2 regions of the Streptomyces sp. NPDC046379 genome follow, and region 2 is predicted to be linked to the other one. Evidence: predicted binding sites of a transcription regulator. Region 2 holds the regulator's gene; the other holds the start of a gene.
What was found. Region 2 encodes HspR, which represses chaperone genes until heat shock. Its sites were predicted from a motif close to TTGAGNNNNNNNNNCTCAA; they were not measured.

Region 1 (5,596 bases), on a different contig from region 2:
CATGGATCATGTGGCTCCGCTTCGAACTTTACGTCAACTTGGCACGGACGGCAGGCCCGGGAGTGTGACAAGAATCCGGCAGCCCCGTTCGGATTCGGCCACTCGGATCCGGCCGCCGTGCAGATCCACCGCCCACCGGGCGATCGCCAGCCCGAGCCCGGTGCCGCCGTCGCTGCCCGGTCCGTGCGGGCGGGTCACCGCGCCGCGGTTGAACCGCTCGAAGACCCGGTGCCACTCGGAGCGCGGAATCCCCGGTCCCTCGTCGAGGACCTCCAGCTCCAGCGAGTCCTGCCGCGCTCCGCGCCGCGCCTTGATGGTGACCCGGCCGTGCGGCGGGCTGTGCTTGACGGCGTTGTCCACCAGGTTGGCGACGACCTGGTGGATGCGCTCGGGGTCGGCGTGCGCGGTGAGGTCGGGCGGGAAGACGTCGAGGTGCAGGTGGACGTCGGTGCGGGTGTGGCTGCCGGACCCGGAGGCGATGCCCGCGCGGGCCGACGCGACCATGTTGGCCTCCTTCAACACCCCCGACAGGTACGGCCACACCTCGAACCGCCGCTGCTTGAGCGGGACGACGCCGTTGTCCAGCCGGGACAGGTCCAGCAGCGTCTCCACCAGCCGGCCCAGCCGCTCGGTCTGCTTCAGGGCGGTCCGCATGGTCTCGGGGTCGGCCTCGGCGATGCCGTCGACCACGTTCTCCAGCACCGCCCGCAGCCCTGCGATCGGCGTGCGCAGCTCGTGCGAGACGTTGGCGACCAGTTCCTTGCGGTGCCGGTCCTGGGCCTCCAGGTCGTCGGCCATGCGGTTGATCCGCACGGCCAGGTCGCCCAGTTCGTCGCGGCGGTTCTCGCTGGCCCGGCGGGTGTAGTCGCCCTGGGAGATGGACCGGGCGACCGCGTTCATCTCGTCCAGCGGCGCGGTCAGCGAGTGCGCGACGAACTGGGTGATCAGCAGCGTGGCGATCATCGAGAAGACGGTGATGAAGCGCAGCTCGGTCTCGGTGCGCACGGCGATCATCAGCAGGCCGGTGGTGATGAGCACCGCGATGACGACCAGCGCGCCCAGCTTGGTCTTGATCGAGAACGGGCGGATGCCGCCCCAGGGTCCCTGGGCGCTGCGGCGGGCGGCATCCCGGTCCGGGCTCATGGCGTCGGCGTCTCCAGGGCGTAGCCGACGCCGTGCACCGTGCGGATCCGCTCGGCGCCGATCTTCCGCCGCAGGGCCTTGATGTGGCTGTCGACGGTCCGGGTGCCGGAGGCGTCCGCCCAGTCCCACACCTCGGCGAGCAGCTGCTCGCGGGAGAGCACCGCGCGCGGGGTGTTCGCCAGGCACACCAGCAGGTCGAACTCGGTGGGCGTGAGGTGGACGTCCTCGCTGCGCACCCGCACCCTGCGCTGCGCGTGGTCGATCTCCAGCTCGCCCAGGCGCAGGATGCCGCTGCGCGGGGTGGCGGCGGCCAGCGCGGCCCGCTCCACGCGGCGCAGCAGGACGTGCACGCGGGCGGCCAGCTCCCGCATGGAGAACGGCTTGGTCATGTAGTCGTCCGCGCCGACGCCGAGCCCGACCAGCATGTCCGTCTCGTCGTCGCGCGCGGTGAGCATCAGCACCGGCACCGGCCGCGCGGCCTGCACCCGGCGGCACACCTCCAGGCCGTCGAAGCCGGGCAGCATGATGTCGAGGATCAGCAGGTCGGGCTGCCACGCCTCGGCCGTGTCGACCGCGGCCGGGCCGTCGCCGGCCGTTTGCACGAGGAATCCCTCGGCGCGCAGACGGGCCGCGATGGCGTCGACGATCGTCGGGTCGTCCTCGACCACCAGCACCCGGCGCTGTGCGCCCGGGGTCGCCGCCGTGCCGCTGTGGGAGGTGTGTGTCTGCTCCATCGCCCGCCCCTGAAGTGTGCTTTCCGGAATCCGTGGGGTGATCCCATGACTGCGCTTGACGCTTGAATGATCGGCGTCAGGGAAGCAGCGTACGGGGAGTCGCCGCACCTCGGCTATCCAGGTCGGACGCCGAGGTGCACGACGTCGGGAACGCCCCGGGCAACGGGGATCTCTTCGGTACGCACATGCCGGAATCCGGCATTCCGCAAGGTTTCTTCGAATTGCGGGGAGGGCTGCGCCGACCATACGGCGAGCACCCCGCCCGGCCTCAACACCCGTGCGCAGCCTGCGAGTCCGGCCGGGGAGTACAGCCCCGAGTTGCCGTCCGTGACGGTCCATCCCGGCCCGTTGTCGATGTCGAGACACAGCGCGTCGAACGTGGCGGAAGTCTCATTGACGTACGCGACGAGGTCCGCTGCGACCACCTCGGCGCGCGGGTCGGCGAGGGCGTCGCGGGAGAGGGCGGCCAGGGGTCCGTCGCGGTGCCAGTCGATGACCGCGGGCTCGCGCTCCACCACCGTGATCCGGCCCCAGCGGGGGTTGCCCGCGGCATGTGCGAGCGAGAATCCGACGCCGAGCCCGCCGATCAGGACGCGGGGTGCGGCGCGGTCGTCGAGGGCGTCCAGCGCGGCGTCGACCAGCAGGCGTTCCGAGCGGCCGTCGGAGGTGTCCATCAGGAAGCAGCCGTTGGCGATGATCTGCAGCAGCTCGCCGTGACGGCGCAGCACGACCTCGCCGTAGGGCCCCTCGCGACGGTCCAGGACTTCGGGGATGTCGTAGACGGTGGGCATCCGCCCATCCTGGCACTTTCGCGGTGGCCTGTTGACCGAACGACGACCGAGGGGCGGACCCGGAGTTGACGGGGTGTGACGGTGCGGGGCAGACGAGCTGATCGCTGAGAGCGAACGCCGGACCGGGAACATCGGGCCGCCGTCGAGCATTGAGTCGGCATAGCTCAACTTGACTGCCGAAGGGGAGATCATGGCTGCTGAGTCCGCGCCGTTCACACCGCTCACCCTGCCCGTGCTGCCGCTCGACGGCGAGGTCGTCCTGCCCGGGATGGTGGTTCCGCTGGACCTGAGCGACGCCGAGGTCAGGGCCGCGGTGGAGGCCGCGCAGGCCGCCGCCCGGTCGGAGCCCGGAAAGCCCAAGGTGCTGCTCGTCCCGAGGATCGACGGCACCTACGCCAACACCGGCGTGCTCGGCACCGTCGAGCAGGTCGGACGGCTCGCCGACGGCGACCCCGGCGCGCTGATCCGCGGGCGCGGACGGGTGCGCATCGGCGCCGGCACCACCGGTCCGGGCGCCGCCCTGTGGGTCGAGGGCACGCGCGTCGACGAGACCCTGCCCGACCCGCTGCCCGGACAGGTCACCGAACTCGTCAAGGAGTACAAGGCCCTCGCCACGGCCTGGCTGAAGAAGCGCGGCGCCTGGCAGGTCGTGGACCGCGTCCAGGCCATCGACGACGTCTCCGCGCTCGCCGACAACTCCGGCTACTCGCCGTTCCTGACCGCCGACCAGAAGATCGAGCTGCTGGAGACCGCCGACCCGGTGGCCCGCCTCCGGCTCGCCACCCAGCAGTTGCGCGACCACCTCGCCGAGCAGGACGTCGCCGAGACCATCGCCAAGGACGTCCAGGAAGGCGTCGACAAGCAGCAGCGCGAGTTCCTGCTGCGCCGCCAGCTGGAGGCCGTCCGCAAGGAGCTGCGGGAGCTGAACGGCGAGAAGGAGGGGGAGGAGTCCGACGACTACCGCGCCCGCGTCGAGGCCGCCGACCTGCCCGAGAAGGTCCGCGAGGCCGCCCTCAAGGAGGTCGACAAGCTGGAGCGGGCCAGCGACCAGTCGCCCGAGGGCTCCTGGATCCGCACCTGGCTCGACACCGTCCTCGAACTGCCGTGGAACGAGCGCACCGAGGACGCCTACGACATCCGGGGCGCCAAGGCCGTCCTCGACGCCGAGCACGCGGGCCTGGAGGACGTGAAGGAACGCATCACCGAGTACCTCGCGGTGCGCAAGCGGCGTGCCGAGCGGGGCCTCGGCGTCGTCGGCGGACGGCGCGGCGGCGCGGTGCTCGCCCTGGTCGGCCCGCCCGGCGTCGGCAAGACCAGCCTCGGCGAGTCCGTCGCGCACGCCATGGGCCGCAAGTTCGTCCGCGTCGCCCTCGGCGGCGTCCGCGACGAGGCGGAGATCCGCGGCCACCGCCGCACCTACGTCGGCGCGCTGCCCGGCCGGATCGTGCGCGCGGTCAAGGAGGCCGGCTCGATGAACCCGGTCGTGCTGCTGGACGAGATCGACAAGGTCGGCTCCGACTTCCGCGGCGACCCCGCGGCGGCCCTCCTGGAAGTCCTCGACCCGGCTCAGAACCACACCTTCCGCGACCACTACCTGGAGGTCGAACTCGACCTCTCCGACGTCGTCTTCCTGGCCACCGCCAACGTCCTGGAGGCCATCCCCGAGGCGCTCGCCGACCGCATGGAGATCGTCCGCCTCGACGGCTACACCGAGGACGAGAAGGTCGTCATCGCCCGTGACCACCTGGTGCCGCGCCAGCTGGAGCGCGCCGGGCTCGGCAAGGACGAGGTGACCCTGGACGAGAGCGCGCTGCGCAAGCTCGCCGGCGAGTACACCCGTGAGGCGGGCGTGCGCAATCTGGAGCGCTCGGTCGCCCGGCTGCTGCGCAAGATCGCCGCGCAGCACGAACTGGGCGAGCGGAAGCTGCCGTTCACAGTCACCGACGCCGATCTGCGCGACCTGATCGGCCGGCCGCACCACGTTCCCGAGTCCGCCCAGGACCCGGCCGAGCGGCGCACGGCGGTGCCCGGCGTGGCCACGGGCCTCGCGGTGACCGGCGCGGGCGGTGACGTCCTCTACGTCGAGGCGTCCCTCGCCGACGCGGAGACGGGTGCGGCGGGCCTGACCCTGACGGGCCAGCTCGGCGACGTGATGAAGGAGTCCGCGCAGATCGCGCTGAGCTTCCTGCGCTCCCACGGCGCCGAGCTGGAACTGCCGGTCGGCGACCTGAAGGACCGGGGCGTCCACATCCACTTCCCGGCGGGCGCGGTCCCCAAGGACGGCCCGAGCGCCGGCATCACGATGACGACGGCCCTGGCGTCCCTGCTCTCCGGCCGCCTGGTCCGCACGGACGTGGCCATGACCGGCGAGGTCTCGCTGACCGGGCGGGTGCTGCCCATCGGCGGCGTCAAGCAGAAGCTGCTCGCCGCGCACCGGGCGGGCGTCACCACGGTGATCATCCCCAAGCGCAACGAGCCCGACCTGGACGACGTGCCCGCGGAGGTTTTGGAGAAGCTCGACGTCCACACGGTCACCGACGTCCGCCAGGTCCTGGACCTGGCACTGACCCCGGCGACCACGACCACCGAGGTGCCGGTCGCGGCGTGACGGCTGCGGGGCCCGGTTCTCCCGCGCGGGAGAACCGGGCCCCGCTCACCTCCCGGGCATCAGCCGTAGGCGAGCGCCTGCACCCGGTCCAGGGCGCCGTTGAACTTGTCGTGGTCGCCCACCGTCGGCCCGGTCGAGGTGTACTGCCACATCGTGTAGTACGCCCATCCGGCCGGCAGCGTGCCCACGGTGGAGGCGTAGCGGGCGATCCACAGGGGGTTGGTGGCGCCGAATCCCGAGTAGTTGCCGGTGCACTGGGTCCACCAGCTCGTGGCGGTGTAGATCACCGCGTCGCGGCCGGTGCGGGCCTTGTAGGTGTT
Region 2 (5,596 bases):
CGTTGGTCAGGTCGGCGACCTTCTCCTTGATGATCGGGTAGTCGAACTTGTCGTACCGGGTGTTCGCGGTTTCCGGCAGCAGCAGACCCACGGTGATGTCGTTGCCCTTGGTGGGCGTCGCCTCGCTGCCGTCGCCGGTCGCGCCCAGTACTCCGCAGCCGGCCAGGGACAGGGCCAACGACGGTGCGACCACGGACATGGCGATACGACGACGCATGGGGGAACTCACTTCTGGTGCCTTCCGGACAGGTCGCGTCGATGCGACCCAGATGACTGAAAAGCCAACGCGCAGGCGACCCCCAGCGTCAAGCAGAACTACTTAACGAGATGGCAACATCACGTTCCGCTTGGCTTGTGCACACCTCGCGCAGTCACCCGCCCGAAGCCTCCACAATCCTTGCGCGACACGCTTCTTGGACGGAATACGGGTCCCTGCAACCAAATGCTCCCGTCACTGGTCGTGATCACCGGGCCTCTCACGGCTCTCCCGAAATCGTCCAGGAGATCGAATGACTCCAGCCAGAAGCACGACGGCCAGAACCACGACCGCCACGGCCCTCGTGCTCGCCACGGCGGGCGGTCTGCTCGGCGCGGCCACCGCCACCGCCACCGCCGCGACGACCTGCACCTCACCCGTCTTCAAGCGCCAGTTCTTCGCGAACACCACCTTCTCCGGCACACCGAAGAAGACGGACTGCGACAGCGTCGTCAACCAGAACTGGGGCACGGGCGCCCCGGCCGCCGGCCTGCCCGCCAACAGGTTCGGCGTCCGCTGGACGGTGACCCGGGACTTCGGCTCCGGCGGCCCGTTCACCTTCACCGTGTCCGCCCAGGACGGCGTCCGGGTCTATCTCGACGGCAAGCTCAAGATCGACCTGTGGAAGAACGTGTCGTCGACCGTGAGCCGGACGGTCCACCTCACCATCCCGGAGAACAAGCACAGCCTGCGCGTCGACTACGTCAACTGGACCGGCACGGCGAACGTCGAGTTCACCTGCACGCCCCGTACTTCGGCGACCGTGGACAAGGTCGAGCCCAAGGCGCCGACCGGCACGTCCGTCGCCCACGACGCCGCCACCGGCAGGGCGAAGGTCTCCTGGGCGAAGAACAAGGAGATGGACCTCGCCGGCTACCGCGTCTACCGCCGGCCCGCGGGCGGCGCCTGGACCAGGCTCGCGACGACCACCTCGACGTCGTACACGGACACCACCCTCCCGGCAACCGGAGCCTCGTACGCCTACCGCGTCCGCGCCCACGACAAGGCCGGCAACCTCTCCGACCCGGGCGCCGAGAAGACCGTCACGACGACCGACCGCACCGCCCCGGCCGCGCCTGCCACGCCGACCACCGCCTCGGAACCGGCGGGCCTGTGGATCGGCTGGACCCCGGTCCCGGACGCCGCCTCCTACCGCGTGTACCGGGCCGCCTCCCAGACCGGCGCGTACACCGCGGTCGGCAGTGCGTCCGGGGACTCCTTCGTGGACACCACCGCCGAGGAGGGCGTCACCCACTACTACCGCGTCACGGCCGTCGACGCCGCCGGCAACGAGTCGGACAGGTCCGCCGCCGTCTCCGGCCGACGCCGCGACCTCACCCCGCCGTCCGCAGTCACCGGCCTGACGGCCACCCCCACCACGTACGGCTTCCGCCTGGAGTGGGACGCCAATCCGACGCCGGACCTCCACCGGTACGTCGTCCACGCGGGCGACGTGATCACCGAGGACGGAGAGAGGTACTGCGACGCCTGGGAAGCGGAGTGGCTGTCCGCCGACACCACCACCGTCGACCTGGGCGGCCGCCCGGACGGCGAGGAGCGCTGCTTCTTCGTCGACGCCGTCGACGACGCGTGGAACTCCCACTACGAGTGGACGCACGAGCCCACCATCGTCGCCGCGACCGAGTTGGACACCACACCGAGCGTCCCCACGCCTGCGGGCGCCCCGCTCACCGTCACGGCGCGGGGCGTGGGCGGCGTCGAGATCGACGAACGCGGCGAGGGCAACGAGATCCGGTGGGAACGGTCCGCCGAGGAACCGCCGGCCTACTACCGCGTCCACCGCTGGAATCCCGAAACGTCGGCCTACGAGCGGATCGCCGAAGTCTCCGGCGACACCCTCTCCCACTTCGACGGCGCGGCCCCGCGCGGCACCACGTCGTACTACTGGGTGACCGCTGTCGGCCACGACGGCGCCGAGTCCCTGCCCGCCGGTGACTACGCGATCCTCCTGCCCTGACGCCGCCCAACGCGCGGACAGGCCCCGGAGTCCGGCGAACTCCGGGGCCTGTCCGTACGCGCGGCGCCGCGTCAGTCCGCCGACTGCTGGCGCTTGGGACGCCACACCACCAGCGCACTGGTCTGCTGGACCTCCTGGTACGGGACCAGGTCGCGGCGGTAGGAGGCGTGGACGGCGGCCTCGCGCTGGCGCATCGCCGCCGCCGCGCCGTCGAGCGCGTCCTCCAGCTCCGCCACCCGCGCCTGGAGGGCGGCGACCTGGTTCTCCAGTTCGATGATGCGCTTGATGCCGGCCAGGTTGATGCCCTCGTCCTGCGACAACTGCTGGACCTGGCGGAGCAGTTCGATGTCCCGGGCCGAGTAGCGACGGCCGCGTCCGGCCGTCCGGTCCGGAGACACCAGCCCCAGCCGGTCGTACTGGCGCAGCGTCTGCGGGTGCAGGCCGGACAGCTGGGCCGCCACCGAGATGACGTAGACCGGGGTCTCCTCGGTCAGTTCATACGGATTGCGCCGACGGCCGTTCATGTCCATGGCTGACTCATGCTCCCTTCGCGGCCTGGAACAGCTCCGCCCGCGGGTCCTCGCCCGCGGTCGCCTCGCGATACGCCTCGAGTGCGTCACGAGCCTTCCCCGACAGGTCCCGCGGAACACTCACCTCCACGGTGACCAGAAGGTCGCCGCGGGTGCCGTCCTTGCGGACCGCGCCCTTGCCCCGGGCGCGCATGGTACGCCCGTTGGGCGTGCCGGGCGGCAGCTTCAGCGTCACCGGCGGGCCGCCCAGGGTCGGCACCCTGACCTCCCCGCCCAGCGCCGCCTCGGCGAACGTCACCGGCACGGTCACCGTCAGGTTGTCGCCCTTGCGGCCGAAGACCGGGTGGGCGTCGACATGGACGGTGACGTACAGGTCGCCCGCCGGGCCGCCCCGCTCGCCGGGCGCGCCCTTGCCGCGCAGCCGGATGCGCTGCCCGTCCGAGACGCCGGCCGGGATGCGCACCTGCATGGTCCGGGACGACTTGGCGCGCCCCGAGCCGCTGCAGACCTCGCACGCGTTCTCCGCGATCAGCCCGCGGCCCTTGCAGTCCGGGCACGGGTCGGTCAGCGAGAACCCGCCGCCCGAGCCGCGCGCCACCTGCCCGGTGCCGACGCACGTCGGGCACACGCGCGGCGTGCCGTTGGCGTCGCCGGTGCCGGAGCAGGCCTTGCACGGGGCCTGGGAGGTCATCCGCAGCGGGACCGTGGCCCCCTCGACCGCCTCCGTGAAGCTCAGCGTGACCTCGGTGTCCACGTCCTGCCCGCGGCGCGGCTGGGTGCGCGCGCCGGTGGTCGTGCCACCCCGGTTGAACAGGCCCCCGAAGACGTCGCCGAGCCCGCCCCCGAAGCCGCCCGCCCCGCCCTGGGCGCCTCCGAAGAGGTCGCCCAGGTCGAAGTTGAACGAGCCGGCTCCCGCACCCGGGCCCGGACGGAAGCCGCCGTTGCCGAACAGCGCCCGCGCCTCGTCGTACTCCTTGCGCTTCTTGGGGTCGCCGAGGACGTCGTTCGCCTCGGAGATCTCCTTGAACCGCTCCTCGGCCTTGACGTTGCCCTTGTTGGCGTCCGGGTGGAACTCGCGGGCGAGCTTCCGGTACGCCTTCTTGATCTCGGCCTCGGTGGCGTCCTTGGGGACGCCGAGGACCTTGTAGTAGTCCTTCTCGATGAAGTCCTTGGTGCTCATCCCCGACGTCCCTCCTCTCCTGCGTGCGTCTGTCCTGCGTGCGTGATTACGTCAGCCCTCCTCCGGGCCACCGTTCTCCTTGTCGTCGGCCGATTCGGCGTTCTCCTCCGCCGGCTTGACCGTCTGCGCGCCCGGCTGCGGCTCGGCGACCGCCACCCGCGCGGGGCGGATGGTGCGCTCGCCGATGCGATACCCGGGCTGGAGGATCGCCACGCAGGTCGTCTCGGTGACGTCCGGTGCGTAGCTGTGCATCAGGGCCTCGTGGATCGTCGGGTCGAAGGGCTCGCCCTCCTTGCCGAACTGCTGCAGGCCCAGCTTGGCCACGACGGTCTCCAGCGACTCGCCGACCGACTTGAAGCCGCCGACGAGTTCGCCGTGCTCCCGCGCGCGGCCGATGTCGTCGAGCACCGGCAGCAGTTCCGTCAGGAGGTTCGCCACGGCGATCTCCTTGACCGTGACCCGGTCCCGCTCCACCCGGCGGCGGTAGTTCTGGTACTCGGCCTGGAGGCGCTGCAGGTCCGCCGTGCGCTCGCCGAGGGCGGTGCGCACCTGGTCCAGCTGCGCCAGCAGGCCGGCGTCTGCGTTCGCGTTCGCGTCCCCGGCCGGGGCCGCCCCCTCCTCGGGGGCGGCCTTCGGCTCGGCGTCGTCAGGAGTGGCGCCGGAGGGGACGTCGGGCTTCTCCTCGAAGCCCGGGGTCTCCTCCGTCACGCGGCACCGTCCTTGCGCTCGTCGTCCACGATCTCGGCGTCCACGACGTCGTCGTCGCCCTTGGCGTCACCCGCGCCGGCGGACGCGCCGCCCGCGGCCTGGGCGCCCTGGGCGTCGGCGTACATCGCCTGGCCGAGCTTCTGCGACACGGCCGCGACCTTCTCCGTGGCCGTGCGGATCTCGGCGGTGTCCTCGCCCTTGAGCTTCTCCTTCAGCTCGGCGACGGCGGCCTCGACCTCGGTCTTGACCTCGCCCGGGACCTTGTCCTCGTTGTCCTTGAGGAACTTCTCGGTCTGGTAGACGAGTTGCTCGCCCTGGTTGCGGGTCTCGGCGGCCTCGCGGCGCTTGTGGTCCTCCTCCGCGTAGCGCTCGGCCTCCTCGCGCATGCGGTCGACCTCGTCCTTCGGCAGCGAGGAGCCGCCGGTGACGGTCATCTTCTGCTCCTTGCCGGTGCCGAGGTCCTTCGCCGTGACGTGCATGATGCCGTTGGCGTCGATGTCGAAGGAGACCTCGATCTGCGGGACGCCGCGCGGCGCCGGGGGCAGACCGGTCAGCTCGAACATGCCGAGCTTCTTGTTGTACGCCGCGATCTCGCGCTCGCCCTGGTAGACCTGGATCTGCACGGAGGGCTGGTTGTCCTCGGCGGTGGTGAAGATCTCGGACCGCTTGGTCGGGATCGTCGTGTTCCGCTCGATCAGCTTGGTCATGATGCCGCCCTTGGTCTCGATGCCGAGGGACAGCGGGGTGACGTCGAGCAGCAGGACGTCCTTGACCTCGCCCTTGAGGACACCCGCCTGGAGCGAGGCGCCGATGGCGACGACCTCGTCCGGGTTGACGCCCTTGTTGGCCTCCTTGCCGCCGGTCAGCTCCTTGACGAGCTCGGCGACGGCGGGCATGCGGGTCGAGCCGCCGACGAGGACGACGTGGTCGATCTCGTTGATCGA

Region 1: lon (endopeptidase La) is a predicted target of HspR. The motif match lies at 2,818-2,836, and genes of this name have one in related genera.

Annotation. Positions count from the first base shown of each region.
Region 1 covers NZ_JBVJFP010000013.1:180,681-186,276, reverse strand. Annotated here, with positions in the region: gene ACZ6KF_RS23355 (HAMP domain-containing sensor histidine kinase) at 34-1,143, opposite strand; gene ACZ6KF_RS23350 (response regulator transcription factor) at 1,140-1,877, opposite strand; gene ACZ6KF_RS23345 (spermine/spermidine synthase domain-containing protein) at 1,991-2,668, opposite strand; gene lon (endopeptidase La) at 2,859-5,276, shown strand; gene ACZ6KF_RS23335 (lysozyme) at 5,336-5,596, opposite strand, start outside.
Region 2 covers NZ_JBVJFP010000022.1:90,955-96,550, forward strand. Annotated here, with positions in the region: gene ACZ6KF_RS30030 (sugar ABC transporter substrate-binding protein) at 1-217, opposite strand, end outside; gene ACZ6KF_RS30035 (fibronectin type III domain-containing protein) at 510-2,234, shown strand; gene ACZ6KF_RS30040 (heat shock protein transcriptional repressor HspR) at 2,306-2,758, opposite strand; gene dnaJ (molecular chaperone DnaJ) at 2,772-3,944, opposite strand; gene grpE (nucleotide exchange factor GrpE) at 3,996-4,652, opposite strand; gene dnaK (molecular chaperone DnaK) at 4,649-5,596, opposite strand, start outside.